Regions from separate parts of the Ruegeria sp. CDSA033 genome, predicted to be linked through region 3. Evidence: riboswitches for the same ligand, from Rfam matches in the RefSeq annotation. Region 3 holds a riboswitch; each other region holds the start of a gene.
What was found. A riboswitch is a leader RNA that binds a small molecule or an ion and turns the genes downstream of it on or off. The one in region 3 is predicted to bind cobalamin.
Positions count from the first base shown of each region.

Region 1: linked by a shared signal. The riboswitch ahead of AC2FLA_RS21885 (metal ABC transporter ATP-binding protein) and the one ahead of AC2FLA_RS07585 (DUF1636 family protein) in region 3 are both predicted to bind cobalamin.
Region 2: linked by a shared signal. The riboswitch ahead of AC2FLA_RS16825 (DUF1636 family protein) and the one ahead of AC2FLA_RS07585 (DUF1636 family protein) in region 3 are both predicted to bind cobalamin.
Region 4: linked by a shared signal. The riboswitch ahead of AC2FLA_RS10765 (hypothetical protein) and the one ahead of AC2FLA_RS07585 (DUF1636 family protein) in region 3 are both predicted to bind cobalamin.

Region 1 covers NZ_JBXWQI010000040.1:45-4,042, reverse strand. Annotated here, with positions in the region: gene AC2FLA_RS21905 (LysR family transcriptional regulator) at 1-140, shown strand, start outside; gene AC2FLA_RS21900 (hypothetical protein) at 327-569, shown strand; gene AC2FLA_RS21895 (metal ABC transporter solute-binding protein, Zn/Mn family) at 650-1,549, opposite strand; gene AC2FLA_RS21890 (metal ABC transporter permease) at 1,546-2,448, opposite strand; gene AC2FLA_RS21885 (metal ABC transporter ATP-binding protein) at 2,441-3,199, opposite strand; cobalamin riboswitch at 3,429-3,639, opposite strand; tRNA gene AC2FLA_RS21880 (tRNA-Met) at 3,966-3,998, opposite strand, start outside.
Region 2 covers NZ_JBXWQI010000014.1:48,859-52,856, reverse strand. Annotated here, with positions in the region: gene cobW (cobalamin biosynthesis protein CobW) at 1-633, opposite strand, end outside; gene AC2FLA_RS16825 (DUF1636 family protein) at 630-1,019, opposite strand; cobalamin riboswitch at 1,104-1,313, opposite strand; tRNA gene AC2FLA_RS16820 (tRNA-Cys) at 1,600-1,673, opposite strand; gene AC2FLA_RS16815 (protein-L-isoaspartate O-methyltransferase family protein) at 1,901-2,554, shown strand; gene AC2FLA_RS16810 (TolC family outer membrane protein) at 2,650-3,998, shown strand, end outside.
Region 3 covers NZ_JBXWQI010000004.1:143,472-147,469, reverse strand. Annotated here, with positions in the region: gene AC2FLA_RS07595 (acetate/propionate family kinase) at 1-1,057, opposite strand, end outside; gene AC2FLA_RS07590 (bifunctional enoyl-CoA hydratase/phosphate acetyltransferase) at 1,050-2,489, opposite strand; cobalamin riboswitch at 2,638-2,843, shown strand; gene AC2FLA_RS07585 (DUF1636 family protein) at 2,945-3,301, shown strand; gene AC2FLA_RS07580 (ABC transporter ATP-binding protein) at 3,298-3,998, shown strand, end outside.
Region 4 covers NZ_JBXWQI010000006.1:145,387-149,384, reverse strand. Annotated here, with positions in the region: gene AC2FLA_RS10785 (bifunctional 2',3'-cyclic-nucleotide 2'-phosphodiesterase/3'-nucleotidase) at 1-155, shown strand, start outside; RNA gene ffs (signal recognition particle sRNA small type) at 195-293, shown strand; gene rsgA (ribosome small subunit-dependent GTPase A) at 452-1,480, shown strand; gene AC2FLA_RS10770 (alpha/beta hydrolase family protein) at 1,489-2,346, opposite strand; cobalamin riboswitch at 2,491-2,710, shown strand; gene AC2FLA_RS10765 (hypothetical protein) at 2,795-3,202, shown strand; gene AC2FLA_RS10760 (protein-tyrosine phosphatase family protein) at 3,210-3,707, opposite strand; gene AC2FLA_RS10755 (DNA polymerase III subunit gamma/tau) at 3,865-3,998, shown strand, end outside.

The DNA.
Region 1 (3,998 bases), on a different contig from region 3:
AGGAAAAGATGCGGATGGTGTTGCCGGACGAAACGCAATATCGAACCCGGTTTGCTGCAGTGACCAGAAAGCAACCTGAACCGACGCGGGTGACAAATCTGTTTCTGGAAGTTTTGCAAAGCGAACATTCGAAACTCTGACAACTGCTCGGTTGGCACAACAGAAGTCGACTGCGGCCGAGACGTAGTTAATCACATCCTGTCGACGGCCAAACGCGATATCGGGTTCACGTTTTTGGCGTTGCCAAAAACTTGTGACTTCCTGCCACATCACTAGCGCTCGCTTTCTTCTCTCCTACATGCGCCTCACCGATATGAGGCGGACAAATGATAGACGACGATCCCCAACCCGTAGGGTATTACGACACGCACGATATATGGACCCTGGACCCAACGCCCGCGGACCAGTTGGTCTATGATGCCTTTGCCTCCGGCGTCGTCGATCTTCTGCAGGTGTTGGATGACAACAAGACGATGATGTCACGGGACGTTTACGCAAGACTGTTCGCCTCGCTTTTGGATCTTTCCCGAACGTTGGGAGAATACGAGGATGGATGGAAGCCGGATTAGGGGGCGATTTCCAAGAACCCACCGTTCCAATGCACGGTATGAGGCGACGGTTCAGGTGCCGCCCCGTACCTGAAGACAAGTTAGCTTGCGGTTGCGTTCCCAAGTGCGTTCAGCAGAGTGTTCAGATTGTGCTGGAACATCGCGAGATAGCTGGTGGCCGGGCTACCCCGTTCCGACAGGGCGTCCGAGTACAGCCGTCCACCAATCACGATGCCGGTTTCATCCGAGATTTGCTGAATCAAAGTGGGGCTTGTGATGTTTTCAACAAACAGCGCCGCAGCACCATCCGCCTTCAGTTGGTCAATCAGAACAGCAAGATCCTTGGCCGATGGCTCTGCCTCGGTGTCGATTCCAACCGGCGCAAGGAAAGTCAGGCCGTAGGCGTCTGCCAGATAGCCAAACGCGTCATGTGCGGTCACAACCGTGCGGCGATTGGCGGGCAGGCCTGCCAGCTTTGTCTTGGTTTCTGCATCCAGCGCCTCAAGCTGCGCAATATAGGCCGCAGCATTGGCAGCGATTTCTTCGGCGTGCTCGGGCATCGCCTCTGTCATCACGTCGGCCACATTGGTCACGTAAATCATGCCGTTCGACAGCGAGTTCCAAGCGTGGGGGTCGATTTTGCCCTCGACTGTGACAGTCGTGATACCATCGGTGGCAACGTGCACGGTTGCGTCAGTGCCCGATTCAGCGATCAGGGTATCGGACCATGTCTCAAAGCCCAGACCGTTGACAAAGATGATATCCGCCTGGGCAACGGCCTTCGCATCTGCAACCGAAGGCTGATACACATGCGCATCCGCATCCGGGCCCACGATTGTCGTAACTGTGGCCAGATCGCCGACGACCTCTTCGATCATGTCGCCGAGGATCGAAAAGCTGGCGACGATCTTGACGTTGTCTTCTGCCGCAACGGTCGGCAATGCAGCCAAAGCAAACGACACAGAGGCGATGCCGGCATAGAGTGACTTCACAAGAGTCATTGTGCTCTCTCTTCTTGTTGAATTTGGGCAATGGGGATGTCTTTGGAAACAGACGGTTTGCGCATCCGTCTGCCAAAACCAAGGGGACCGAAAATGGCCGAGAACAGAAAGAACCCACCGGCAACCAAAACGATCGCCGGGCCGGACGGCGTGTCCGGGAACAAGTAGGACAGGGTCAGGCCGATCCAGCAGCTGGACAAGGCAAACACAAAGCCCAGGACCAGTTGCCCGGTGATCGTACTGGCCCAATAGCGCGCGGCGGTCGCAGGCAGGATCATGAGGCCAACGGCCATCAACGTTCCCAGTGTTTTGAACGCGGCCAGCAGGTTCAGAACCAACAGCAGCATAAAACCCTGATCTACCAACCACGGTCGGCGCGTCTGCGTTTCGAAGAAAACCGGATCACAGGTGCTGACAATCAGCGGACGAAGCAGAACGGCGAATGCCAGCAATGTTACTGTCGCCACCCCGCCGACAAGGACCATCGACGCGTCGTCGATCCCAAGGATTGATCCAAACAGGAAGCTTTTTAGTGGAACTGCGGACCCTGCTGCAGACAGGATAAAGATACCTACCGCCAATGCGATCAGATACAGCGAGGCAAGGCTGGCATCGCTGCGCAGGATCGTCCGGCGTGCGAGAAAGGCGGTCAAAATGGCGACGCCAACACCCGCGATAAGCCCTCCGACCAGCAGTGACATGACCGACAGGCCCGCGGTGACAAAGCCGATGACAATGCCAGGGGTAATCGCATGGGCCATGGCCTCACCAGCCAGCGATAGGCGACGCAGAACAAGAAACGCGCCTACCGGCGCGACCGATGCCGAGAGGACCGTGGTTGCCACAAAAGCGCGACGCATGAAGGCAAAGCTCCACATTTCTGCGATCAGGTCATACATTGGCGTGCTCCGCTGTTGAATGGGTGCCACGGAACATCCAAGACGCCTGACTTTCCGAGAGGTATCCTTGTGCAACCAGCCGGTCTGGTGTCAGAACGTCATTCACCGGTCCGTGGGTCGCCTCTTGCCCGCCCAAAAGCAGCGCGTGGCTGCAATAATCCAGCACCGAGGAAAGATCGTGCACCACCAAAACCACCGCACGCCCCTCATCGCGCCATCGGCGGATAATCGACAACAGATGTGCTTCGGTACTTTGGTCGACTGCGGCAAACGGTTCATCCAACAGGATCAGCGGCGCGTCCTGCATGATAACCCGCGCAAACAGCGCGCGCTGCAGTTGCCCTCCCGACAGCATATGCAGAGGCCGGTCAGCGATATCCAGTACCCCGGCCTCATCCAGCGCTGCAGCCATCCGGTTGCGCGCGGCGGCGTCCAGCCCGGTACGATAACCAAACCCGCGCCAGGCACCCATCGCAGCAAGATCCCTCACACGGATGGGAAATCGGCGGTCGAACTCTGTCATCTGCGCCAGATACCCGATGTCACCAGGACGGCCCTGCGGCCAAGTCAAATTGCCCGAAAGAGGATCCATCAAGCCCAGCAGCATCTTTACAAATGTGCTCTTGCCCGACCCGTTCGCACCAAGAACGGCGAGGGTCGTTCCGGCCGCGATATCCATGGAGAGGCGGTGAAACAATGTCAGGTCGCGGTAGCCCAACGTCAGATCGCGGATTTGTAAAACGGCCGACATCAAATCACCGCGTAAATCGCGAGCCACAAGAGCGCCGACAGCGCCAGAGCCCCCGCGACCAGGACCGGAACGCTGAATTCTGTCAGACACTTACCCCTTTGGGTGTCAGCTTTTTGCAATGACAACGGCAACGCCTCCTGTGTTTGGACAGGGGCAAAGCGAGCGCAAGGTCGTGCACGGTACGGACCGCTTGAAACATTGTCATCTCCCTCTGGGACACCCCGCCCAGGTTCATAAATTTCGGATGGCAGGTCTCCTGACTTGCGGGTCAAAGCTATCCCGATCCTTCCCAGGCTATTGCCCAGTGGACGATCTCGGGTCGCTCGCCGCCTACAGTTGCGGGGGCAGTCACGGAATTGGCCTTTTTACAGAACCGCACCGTATTCCCTTTTATCCCTGACCGCAGAATACAGTCGGGAACCATCGCGAGGACAAAATACGAATTGATTTGATTCGACAAGAGCACGAACTTGCGCGGGGTGGCTATTCGTTCCAGTCGCTGCTCGACGATGGAGGGGGTGCGGTAGACGTGAGGCAACGGTGGATACTACACTGCCCCGCTTCTTGTAGCTTCAGACGCACGCCAACAGTCTTTTTGACTGTTTTTATTCTGCCCGTTTTTTTTGTTTGCGCTTAGGATTTTTGTTTGCGCTTAGGAATTGTGTCTTTGACCTTACGTTTATTCGCCTGACAGGGCGCAGATGTTAAACAATTGATTTATTTGATCAATTGCAGTCTGGCTGTGGTGTTTTGGGTTATCTGCCGCTGGTTGCGGGAGTAGGATTTGAACCTACGACCT
Region 2 (3,998 bases), on a different contig from region 3:
TACGGGCAGGGGGCGGGGAGCTTCGTCGGCGATGATCCCTTTGGCCTTCACCACGCCTTCGGGGCCAGCCAGATCGGGCTTGGTCAGCAGGATGATATCCGCGCAGGAGATCTGATCCTCGAACACCTCAGACAGGGGCGTTTCGTGGTCGATCGAGTCGTCAGCCAGGCGCTGGGCGTCCACGGCTTCGACATTTGGTGCGAAACGCCCAGCGGCGACGGCCTCGGCGTCCGCCAGAGCGATCACACCATCAACGGTGATTTTCGAGCGGATATCGGGCCAATCAAACGCCTTGAGCAGCGGCTTGGGCAGGGCGAGACCGGACGTTTCGATCAGGATGTGATCGGGGCGCGGCTCCAGCGCCATCAGCGCCTCAATGGTCGGGATGAAATCATCGGCTACGGTGCAGCAGATGCAGCCATTGGCAAGTTCCATGATGTTTTCCGCCGGGCAATCCGGAATGGCGCAGGATTTCAGGATATCGCCATCCACACCCACATCACCAAACTCGTTGACGATAACGGCCAGGCGCTTGCCCTGCGGATTCTGCATCAGGTGTTTGACCAGCGTGGTTTTGCCCGAGCCCAGAAAGCCGGTGATCACAGTGACGGGGAGTTTTTCAAGGTTGCTCATTTCAGGGCTCCAATCGGGGGAATGCGGGCCGCACAGTTTTTGCGGAAATGTTCGGGGCGTTCGCGCCATTTCACCAGACCGTCTTCAGCGGCTAGATACTTGGTGACGCCTTCAACGATGGTCTCGACATGGTCGGTCTCGTCGAGGTTTTCATAAACGAAGGTCCATCGGGACGGGCCGCCACGCAAAACGATCGAGCATCCCTGACCACAGTTCGACAGACATTCCACCGGTTTCAGGTCGACGCCGTCCGGCAAGCCAGCCTGTTCAAGTGCTTTATGCAGCAAAGTGCCGGGTCGCTGGGCGTCATCTTCGATAGGTAACCCACGGCGGCATGTCGTGCAGACCAGCAACTCGACTGGTGCGGTCTCGGTCACGTCTCTCATCCCCCTCATCCTTTATACGGGGGACGGGGTTTCATGCGGGCCACGCGTCTGCACATGGACCCGACACCGGAACACCCCGCCCGGTTTCAACTTCGGGTGCTGGCAGGTCTCCCGGCTTGCGGATGTCAGAGGCGAGCCTCTGTTGGATGTCCCGCCTTCCCGGCCTATTAGGCCAGTGGCTTTGGGCACCCTCTCCGGTCACGGTCGCGGGGGCGGCTGTGCTTGGCGGAATAACCGCTGGCACATTCCCTTTTCATCCATCCGGGGATGGACACCAACGCATGCGACATGCGGCACGGGCAGGGGGCTTGTCAAGCACGACTGGGGTTTGAAAACCCGCTACGTCAGAAAAGCGACTTGCCGAAGTCAGTCAGCGGCATCCGATGCGATCCGATCACGCAGCGAGGCGCAATTCAGCCCGGCCGTCGCAGATGATTCAGCACTTCTCGGTTTGGCAATCAAGTAGTGCGGTTGTGTAAATGGAATCGCTGGACCCGCAATCGCAACATGCATCTGATACTGAACTTTAGGCGTCCGAAATTGCGAAAGCAGCGCAGAAAGCTAAGTGCTTGGAAATAAATGGAGGCGAGTACCGGAATCGAACCGGTGTACACGGATTTGCAATCCGCTGCGTCACCACTCCGCCAACTCGCCTTTTCAAGTAAAATCAAATACTTGCCGTGGTGTGATCGGCGTTTTAGCAGCTTTCGACAGGAGCGTCCAGAGGGGGGAGCGCAAATTTCAGGGCCGGGTGCCAACTTAGTCTTTGGTTGCGACGTTGTATCTTGTGAAGATTGGAAAGTTTCCGTGTCTGGGCCGTTGCCGGTTTTTCAAGGATGTGGCAGAACTCAATCACCCAAGGGAGCAAGATGAGCGATCCAATGACAGATTTCGCAGCCCGCCGCCGGACGATGGTCGATACGCAGATACGTCCTTCTGATGTCACGAAGTTTCCCATCATAGACGCGATGCTGACCGTCAAGCGCGAGAATTTCGTGCCGGATGCACAGCGCGAGGCGGCTTATGTCGAGGGATTGATCGAACTGGGTGATGGGCGCTGCATGTTGGAGCCGCGGACCCTGGCTAAGATGCTGGACATATTAAATATCTCCAACGACGAGTCGGTTTTGGATATCGCTCCGGCCTTGGGGTATTCGACCGCCGTTGCCGCGCGCATGGCACAGCTGGTTGTTGCCGTAGAGGAAGACGAAAATCTGGCGGCCGAATCTCAGTCTATCCTGATGGAGGCGGAGGCAGACAATGCGATTGTCCATGTAGGCCCGCTTGAACAAGGTGCCCCCGAACATGGGCCTTATGACGTGATCATGATCCAGGGTGGTGTGGAACAGGTTCCGGATGCTTTGATCGCACAGCTTAAGGATCATGGGCGAATTGCCTGCCTTTTTGTCCAAGGTGCGCTGGGGATCGTCCGTATCGGCCATAAATCAGGGGATCGTGTGACTTGGCGAGATGCGTTTAACGCCAATGCACCGATTTTGCAGACATTTTCCAAAAATCGTGTATTTTCGCTATAGTTTGATCACTGATTTTTCTGCTGCCTTGATTAGTTTAACGCAAACGCGCAAACTATCGGCAGAGCAGCGTAATTTCGATTTGAGAGGATTTCGTTATGGGTTCTATGGCGGGAGGAAGGCTGGTCAAGGCGCTGGCGCTTACTGCGGGGGTCGCACTTAGCTTTGTGCCGGGGAGGGCCGTTTGGGCCGACAATATAACTGACGCATTCATTGGCGCTTACAATACCAGCGGTTTGCTGGAACAGAACCGTGCCTTGTTGCGTGCAGCAGACGAAGACGTGGCAATCGCGTTGTCGGCGCTTCGACCGATCATCAACTGGACGGTTGCAATTAGCCACGACTACACGCGTCGCGACATCAGCAATGTGGTGACAAGACCCGACCCGAACAACTTCTTCACGGGGCTGACCCTCAGCCAACTGCTCTACGATGGTGGGGCCGCCGTTCTGGGCAAGCAATCGGCGCAAGAAACGGTGCTGTCGACCAGGCAGACCCTTGTTGATATCGAACAGCAGGTTTTGTTCCGTGGTGCCAATGCTTATCTCGAAGTGCTGCTGCAGGAAGAAACCGTACAGATTCGCCTGAACAACGTCGACGTGTCGGCCGAAGAACTGCGCGCATCGCAGGACCGGTTCGATGTAGGCGAAGTCACGCGTACGGACGTTGCGCTGTCACAAGCCCAGCTTGCAAGCTCACAAGCTGATCTGGCTGTTGCGCGCGGTAACCTCGACACGGCGCAGGCGGAATACGTGAATGCCGTTGGCAAATCGGCCGGACGCACGGCCGGTCAACCGAGCCTGCCAAACCTACCAAGCTCGGAACCGCAGGCTGTCAGCCTTGCGCAGCGTAATCACCCAGCCATTCTTTCGGCTCAGCACCAGGTGCGTGCCTTCGACCTGATCGTGGCGCAGCAGCGCGCCAACCTAGGTCCGAATGTCAGCCTGAATGCCGATGCCGGTATCACTGAGAGCTACGACAACGACGACAACATCAGAGACGGCACTGTTTCGTTGAATTTCAACCAGCCGATTTATGCCGGTGGCCGTTTGGCCGCAAGCGTGCGCCGCGCCATGGCCACACGGGATGCATCGCGTGCCAACCTGTTGAATGTGCAAAAAGATATCACTCAGGGTGTGACCGAAGCCTATGCCCGATTCCAAGCGGCATCTGCAAGTTTGCGGGCGTCGAGCGAACGGGTTCGCGCATCGAAAGTGGCGTTTGACGGTATCCGCGAAGAGGCCACTCTGGGTGCACGGACCACGCTGGACGTTTTGAACGCCCAGCAGGATTTGCTGGATGCGCAGCTGGCCGAGGTCGCATCGCGTATCGAGCGTTCGCGTGCGGCTTACCAGCTGTTGCAAGCACAGGGCCTGTTGACCGCCGAACGTCTGGGACTGGCGGTGCAGATCTATGATCCGACGCTGTATTACAACCTAGTCAAGAA
Region 3 (3,998 bases):
GGTTCGGGTCCATATCAATCCCGATCCAGCGCATGCCTTCGCAAACCATCTGACGGATACGGGCGGCATTTTCACCGATGCCTCCGGTAAAGACCAAAGCGTCAATGCCTTCCAGCGCGGCAGACAAGGCGCCCAGTTCACGGCGGATGCGGAAGACATAGTACTCAATCGCCTTGCGCGCGTCCGGAGTGTCAGCAGCCAACAGGGTGCGCATGTCCGAGGACATGCCGGACAGGCCAAGCAAGCCGGACTTTCGATAGAGAAGCTCAGCGATTTCGTCTGCCTCCATCCCTTCTTGCTGCATCATGTAAAGCACGACCCCCGGGTCCAATTGCCCGCTGCGGGTGCCCATGGGCAGACCGTCGAGCGCCGAAAATCCCATGGTCGAGGCCACGGCCCGGCCACCCGACACCGCACACATCGACGCGCCATTTCCCAAATGCGCAATGACGACGCGACCGTCGTACAAACCCGGCGCAATGTCTTTCAGCTTTTGCGAGACGTAGTCATAGCTCAGCCCGTGAAACCCGTATCTGCGAACGCCCTTTTCGTAGAATCTTTGAGGCAATGCGAAGGTATCATTCACCCAAGGGTGTGTCCTGTGAAACGCGGTATCGAAGCACGCAATCTGGGTGGTACCCGGAAAGGCTGCCGCGGCCGCCTTGATACCCGCAAGGCTGTAGGGTTGGTGCAAAGGCGCGAAGGGAATGAAACCGCTTAGCGTATCAAAGACGTGCTCGTCCACCACGACAGGTTCCGAATAGACTGGCCCGCCGTGAACGACGCGGTGGCCCACGGCCCGGACGTGAATGTCCGGCAGGTATTCGCGGGTAAGTTCAAGAAACGCGCTGATGGCCTCGTCATGTGTTTTGGCTCCAGACAACTGACGGTCGACAGACCGCCCCCCTGCTGATTGGGCCAACAAGCGCGGTGCATCCCCCAACCGCTCGATCTGACCGCGCCAGCGCATACTGGGACGTCGGTCCTCGACCAGTTCGTAAAGCGCGAATTTCAACGAGGACGACCCGGCATTCAGCGCCAAAACATGTTCAGCCATGGATTTTGCTTTCATTAGCAATTGCATGCAGCGCCGCGACAGCACAAGACGCCAGCCGCGAAGCATCATCATCTGCCCGAGATGTCAGGATAATCGGTGCCGCAGCACCTATCACAACGCCGGCAGCCTCGGCATGAGAGATATATGTCAGCTGTTTGGCTACCATGTTGCCGGCTTCGATATTCGGAACAACCAGAATGTCTGCGACCCCCGCGACTGGTGAGGTGATGCCTTTTGTCCGCGCCGCGTTCAGATCAACCGCGTTGTCCATGGCCAAAGGACCATCGACCAGCCCGCCGGTGATCTGCCCACGCTCGGCCATTTTCGACAACAGCGCGGCATCGACAGACGACGGTAAATGCGGGTTGATGGTCTCAACCGCCGACAAGACGCCAACCTTGGGCATCTCGATGCCAATAGAATGCGCAAGATGGATGGCGTTCTGAACAATATCGGCCTTGGTTTCGAGATCCGGTGCGATATTCACCGCCGCATCTGTAACCATGATGGGCCGAGACATGCCTGGCACGTCCATCACGAACACATGCGACAGCCGCCGCCCGGTTCTCAGACCTTTTTCCCTGCGCAGAACGGCGCGTAACAAGACATCCGTGTGCAAATGACCCTTCATCAGCATCCGGGCCTTACCTTCAACGACCAGCCCGACCGAGCGTTGGGCGGCCACTTCGTGGCCTCGCGCTTCAATGATTTCAACTCCGGACAAATCGGCCCCAAGATGGGCGGCAGCGGCGGTGATTTTGTCCGGGTCGCCCACCAAAATCGGAGTAATGATGCCGTTTTCCAAGGCGAGCAATGCGCCGCCTAGCGAATTCGGTTCTTCCGGGGCGACGATCGCTGTGGGCATCGGGTCCAGAGGACGTGCCTTTTCCAACAAAGCGTCGAAATGCCGGTGACGCTGAACGATCAGTCCCGGCACCTCGACCGAGTCGAAGGTCAAATGCCGCGACGGTGGCGTGACCTGTACGGTGCCGCTTAGGATCAATGCGTTATCCCCGACCCGGCGCACTTCGGCGGAACAGGTCAGGTCGCCGTCTTCACGCTTTTCGGTCACAGCCACAAAAGCGGTCAGTTCTTCGCCCGCCATAACCGGAGCATGAAAACTCAGGTCCGCCCGACGTGTTTGCGTACCGGCCCCCGGTAAGATGTTTCCAATTACTGCAGCCACCAGGCCCGCGGGCCACAAAGCGGGCGCGACAGCCTCGGGGTGCCCATCTCCATCTCCGTCATAGGCCGCCAGGTTCAGCGGGTTGTGGTCACCCGAAGCCGAGGCAAACGCGTACAAGTCGTCCACGGTGCACAATCGGGTGACCTGCGCCTTGTCGCCTACCTTCAGTTGAGAATAGGTTCTGTTTTCTTGAATTTTCATCTCGTCCGGCTTTGTTTTTGAATGCGTGTTCGTCGTTTCAAACATTGGATGTTCCGCCCCGCGGAACCAGAACATATCCACCTTTGCCCAAACATTTCTGCGACGCAGCGTAGTCAGATCATTAGCAAATGACAAATGACCTCTGCTCGTGGGGCGGCGCGGATTATCGCTTGACCCAAATTCGGAACTCGGGCAAGCATCACCGCGATGGTTCCCTATGGTTCGCCAAGGGATGAAAAGGGAATACGGTGAGGTTGCCAACAAGCGCCAAGTCCGTGACTGCCCCCGCAACTGTAAGCGGTGAGCGACGCCAAATACCCACTGGCCCAAAATGGGTCGGGAAGGATGGCCAAGCCACGACCCGCAAGTCAGGAGACCTACCATCCGATGTTCAACCAACCCGGGGCGGGGCGTCCTGGAAGGAGGCTTTATGACACGTCTAAGACGTGATGACATGATTGGCACCTTCTGTCCGCGCTTGGCAACAGGCGGAGTGGGCCATGTCGATCAGTCCTGATCATTTCCTTCTGATTTGCGAGACCTGCAAGGGCTCTGACCGGGCGGATTCATTGCGCGCTGCGCTTGCAAGCAAGCTTCCATCCAGTTTTGACATCCGCAGCATTTCCTGCATGGCCGGTTGCGGTCGGCCCACAACCGTCGGGTTTCAGGCACTAGACAAAGCGCAGTACCTTTTCGGTGACATCCAATCGGCTGAGGACGTGGATGCTTTGGCCGAATTTGCACATCAATACCACCGGAGCACGGATGGTTGGACCAACGCATCGCAGCGCCCGCCTGCCCTTCTTGAAAAGACCCTGGCGCGCCTACCACGGCTAAAGCTGGAGACAAGCGTATGACTTGCGGAGCTTTCCTTGAGGCGCGCGGGCTGGAGTATTACGCCCTGAACGGCGACGTACTGCTGCAAAACGTCAATTTCGAACTGAATGAAGGGGCAACCCTGGCAATTGCCGGCCCAAACGGTGCGGGCAAGACAACGTTGCTGAATCTTTTGTGCGGCGGTGAAGAGATTGTGCTGGGGGACGTTTTGGTAAAGGGGCGCAGCCTTCGGCAGCTTTCAGCGATGGACCGCGCCCGAATGATCGCCGTAGTCAGTCAGCAGGAATCGCCGGACGGGCGTTTGTTCCTGCGCGATTATGTGGCCCTTGGGCAAATCCCGATCCGTGCCGATCAATCTGCCGCTGAACACGCCTTGGAATTGGACCGCATCCTGAAACTGACCGGACTCGTCGCCCTCGCCGACAAGCGGATGGCCGTGTTATCCGGCGGGGAACGCCAGCGCGCTCATATCGCAAGGGCGCTGGCGCAGAACCCCTCGCTGCTGTTTTTGGATGAGCCGACGAACCATCTGGATCCGGACGCCAAGGGACGCATGCTGTCGCTGGTGGCCGAGTTGGGCATTACGGTCGTCATGATCGTCCATGATCTGGTCATGATCCCGGAATTCGCGACCCATGTCGCGTTGATGAAATCCACGCGCCTGACCGGTTTCGGCCCAGTGCATGAAGTGCTGACACCCGAAAGGGTCCGTGAAAC
Region 4 (3,998 bases), on a different contig from region 3:
CCTGCCCATTCCGTTTTGCGCCCATGCCGGGGTCCTCTGTCCTGTTGAAGACCGGTCAACAGGCACAACGTCACCTCCCAGACATCGCAGAGTTCAGCCCAACGCTGGCTGGAACGGATGCCGAAGGGTTTTTGCGCATTCAACTCTCACTGTGACGGGTTGTCATTTCTACGTGTCTTCCCTATATCGAATTTCGAGAGGTTGGCGCGGGCGAGCGCCTCGCCAACCTGGTCAGGTCCGGAAGGAAGCAGCCACAACGAGCCCCGCTTGGGTCGATGTCCAACCTCTCACTTACTTGAACCGTTAGCCGCAGGAGGGCTTTTATGATTGTAGCAAAAACCCTTTGGGCAGAGCGTTTCTGAGGCCGACCCTCAAACCTGCCTGAACACATCACCGCTGGATGCGCGACCGCCATGCAGACGGCTTGCTGTACCTGAACACAGGCAGAACAATGTCCTTTACACTTTCGGACCTGGGATGGTCCTCATACTTTGCCGCACAACATGCGGCCAATCCAAAATGCGCTCCCTTTCGCATCACAGCCGTTCACCGTGATCGCCTGATCGGCGCAAGCATCAATGGTGAAACACCGCTGCTCACCCTAAACCAGCCGACGGGCGACTTTGCCGTCGGCGACTGGGTATTGGCGGATGATCAAAACCGCGTTCAACAATTGCTGGAACGCCGCAGCCTTTTGAAACGCCGCGCCGCCGGAACTGGGGCCGAGGCCCAGTTGATCGCCGCCAATGTGGATGTGCTGTTCATCGTCAGTTCCTGCAATGCCGACTTTAATCTTGCCCGGCTGGAACGGTATTTGGCTTTGGCACACCAGGCCGGGTGCTATCCGGTCGTCATACTAACCAAGGCCGATACCTGCACCGATCCTGACAAATACTCCAAAGCAGCCGTGTCGCTGTCTCCGTTTCTGACCGTGCTGGCAATCAATGCTTTGGATGCCATGGACGTTCAGCAAGTTCTGTCCTGGTGCCCCACCGGGCAGACCGCCGCACTGGTCGGCTCATCCGGTGTCGGCAAGACAACATTGGTCAACGCCATGACTGGTCTGGATGCGGCAACGTCCGGCATTCGCGAGGACGACGCGCGCGGGCGGCACACGACAACGGCGCGCGCGTTGCATCCGATGCAGAACGGAGGCTGGTTGGTCGATACACCCGGCATGCGGGCTTTGCGGTTGCTGGATGCACAAGATGGTGTCGACGAGGTCTTTTCCGACATTCTTGAATTGGCTCAGACCTGCCGCTTTTCCGATTGTCAGCATCAGGCTGAACCGGGCTGCGCCGTGCAGGATGCGATTTCCAACGGAACACTGGACGCAGAGCGGTTAGAGCGCTGGCGAAAGCTGCGGCGTGAAGATGAAAGGAACTCGGAAACCGTGGCGCAGTCTCGTGCGCGCGACAAGGCCTTTGGTAAGATGGTACGATCGGTGATGCAGGACAAGAAATCCCGCAAAAAGCTGTAAGTACCGGCTCAGGCGATCAACCGGGGCCATATGGCCGCATTTCGGCGCGCAAATGCGCCGATGTGACCGACCTCGGCCAATCCAAAGTCTTTCGGCGACAACTGATGCCGGCGGGCTTTGGGACCGTAAAGATCGGCCAGGCGCCAAACCGCGTTCGGGGGCACCACCTGATCATCGTCCATTGTGAACAGATCGACGGGTGTTTCCGACGCAGCCCAACGGGCGTCTGGAAGGCTTTTGCCGATTTCCGGCACGTAGCTCAGCGCAGCGGTGCACCATTTGCGCCACTGCCAGTAGACACGCGCCGGGAGGTCCGAGCCGAACCCAAGTGCCTTGCCCGGCAGGTATCCCAATGCCTTAACCAGCAATGGCGGGTGGGCATACCAGAACATTGTCGCCAGTGCGCGATACGGCCAGGGGTGGTCGGATACCGTCACCAAACCTGAACAGACACAGATCATCCGGTCGATCTGCTCAATATCGGGCTGAATTGGCCCCAGCATTCCACCCACCGAATGGCCAATGCTCCACTGCTGGGCGGCGGGAAATCTGCGCCGCATTTCGGCGCGAGCAGCGGGCATGTCGATCAACGCCCAGTCAGCCATCGTGGCCTGCGAATCGCGCAGGCGCCCGCGTAGAGAGTGGCCAAAATCGCGATAGTCATAGGTCAGACAGGCCATACCCTGTTCTTCCACCAACCACCGCGCAAAATGCTGGTAATAGTCGCGCGGTACGCCTGTGGCGGCATGGACTACAACCGCCACATCAGGTGCCGAGGCAGGCATATACAGCCGTGCCGACAGTTCGGCGTCTCCGGCAGAAAACGTGAAATCTTCGGTCAAAACGACCGGAGTGTTGTCCAACATGGTGCCCTCGCAAGCATCTGAACTATTCGGTTCACATATGGCATATCGGCGCTTTTGCGCGACTGGAGTCAACAGATTTTCAAAGTGACCAAGCGTCCACTTGAACGATGGAAAACAGCCCGCTTGACTCAAGCCACTTACAACCGCTAGCGATGAGGTGATGGTTCTCGTCCTTATATTGGGGCGGGATGAAAAGGGAACTCGGTGCGGTCCAGCCCGGCAATGCCGGAACGGACCAAGGCCGCGACTGCCCCCGCAACTGTAAGCGGTAAGCAATGCCGAAATACCACTGGCCGAAAGGCTGGGAAGGTCGGCAAAGCAATGACCCGCAAGTCAGGAGACCTGCCATCAAAGTAAAAACCGAAACTCGGGCGGGGTGTCCGGGCAGGTCTTCAGTACGCTGAGTTCCCTGTTCCACGTCCCCCGCTCACCGCGCGGAGGGCGCATTATGATCTGGAAGACAACGACCCACGAATTCACCGCCACCCTGTGCCAGAAAACGGGGAAAACCTGCCCCGCATTGGCCCAAATGGCTCGGGCCTTGGCCGAGGCGATGGCAACAGCACAACCAATGACGACCAGCGAATTTGAGGTGGACGGCTCCAGCGAACTGACCCATTGCGATGAGGGTTGCACCGCACGGTTTCGCGCCAGCCCGGCCCGGATCAGGGTCTATTGCGGGACAAACACAGGCGACTCAGCCGACACGTTGGACGAATACGCCGATATGATGTTCGGCCCTGACTTTTCCACTCTGCCTGCTGGTGTTTTGGCGGCCTTGCCTTGCGCCATGCTTCAGGCATCGGCCCTTGCACCGCGTCCATCGCATCAGGTTGTTCAACAAGCCACGGCCTGATCCTAGTTCACCGATCGCTCTGGGCCGGTTTCATGGCCCAAGCCTTCTGCTCATCCGTTTCCACCGCGCATGGTCGGGCCAAGCGCAGCCGGTTTAGCGCGTGGTTTGGATCTTCGCCACATTCCACCATGAGCCTCAGCGCGACCATCCCCGACCGCCCACAACCGCCACGGCAATGCACCAGCACGCGTCCACCGTCGGACAGAACCTGCCGGGCGGCTGCGCTGGCTTGGGGCCAAAGAGTTTCGATTGGCTGGGGCGGCGCGCCAAAGTCCTCGACCGGAAGATGCACCCAGGTAGCGGGTCTGCTTTGAACGTCTCTACCAAAACTGCCTGCACCGACCGGCTGCATCTCGGCCTCAGTGGTCATTGAAATCACCAGATCGGGGTTCCAGTCCTGTATCACCCTTAGATCGTCCACATACCCACCGCCGCCGCCAGGCAAAGGGGACAGCGCCAAGGTGCCTGAGCCAACAGGCAGCGCGTAGATTGCAAATTTTGCCAAAGCTTATGCTCCTACTGCCACCAGCCCACCAAATTTTGACAGCCGGTTTATCCCGCTTACAGACGCTGTCCAAACCGAAATTCCACAAAGGCTGCTGTGGACGTGGGCGGCCCGGGTCTCTACGCTACATTTCTGACACGAATCTGACAGAGCAGACATGACCGAAACGCCCAGCCCCGCCTATCAGGTTCTTGCCCGCAAGTACCGCCCTGAAACCTTTGCAGATCTGGTTGGACAGGACGCAATGGTGCGCACGCTAAAAAACGCGTTCGAAGCGGATCGGATCGCGCA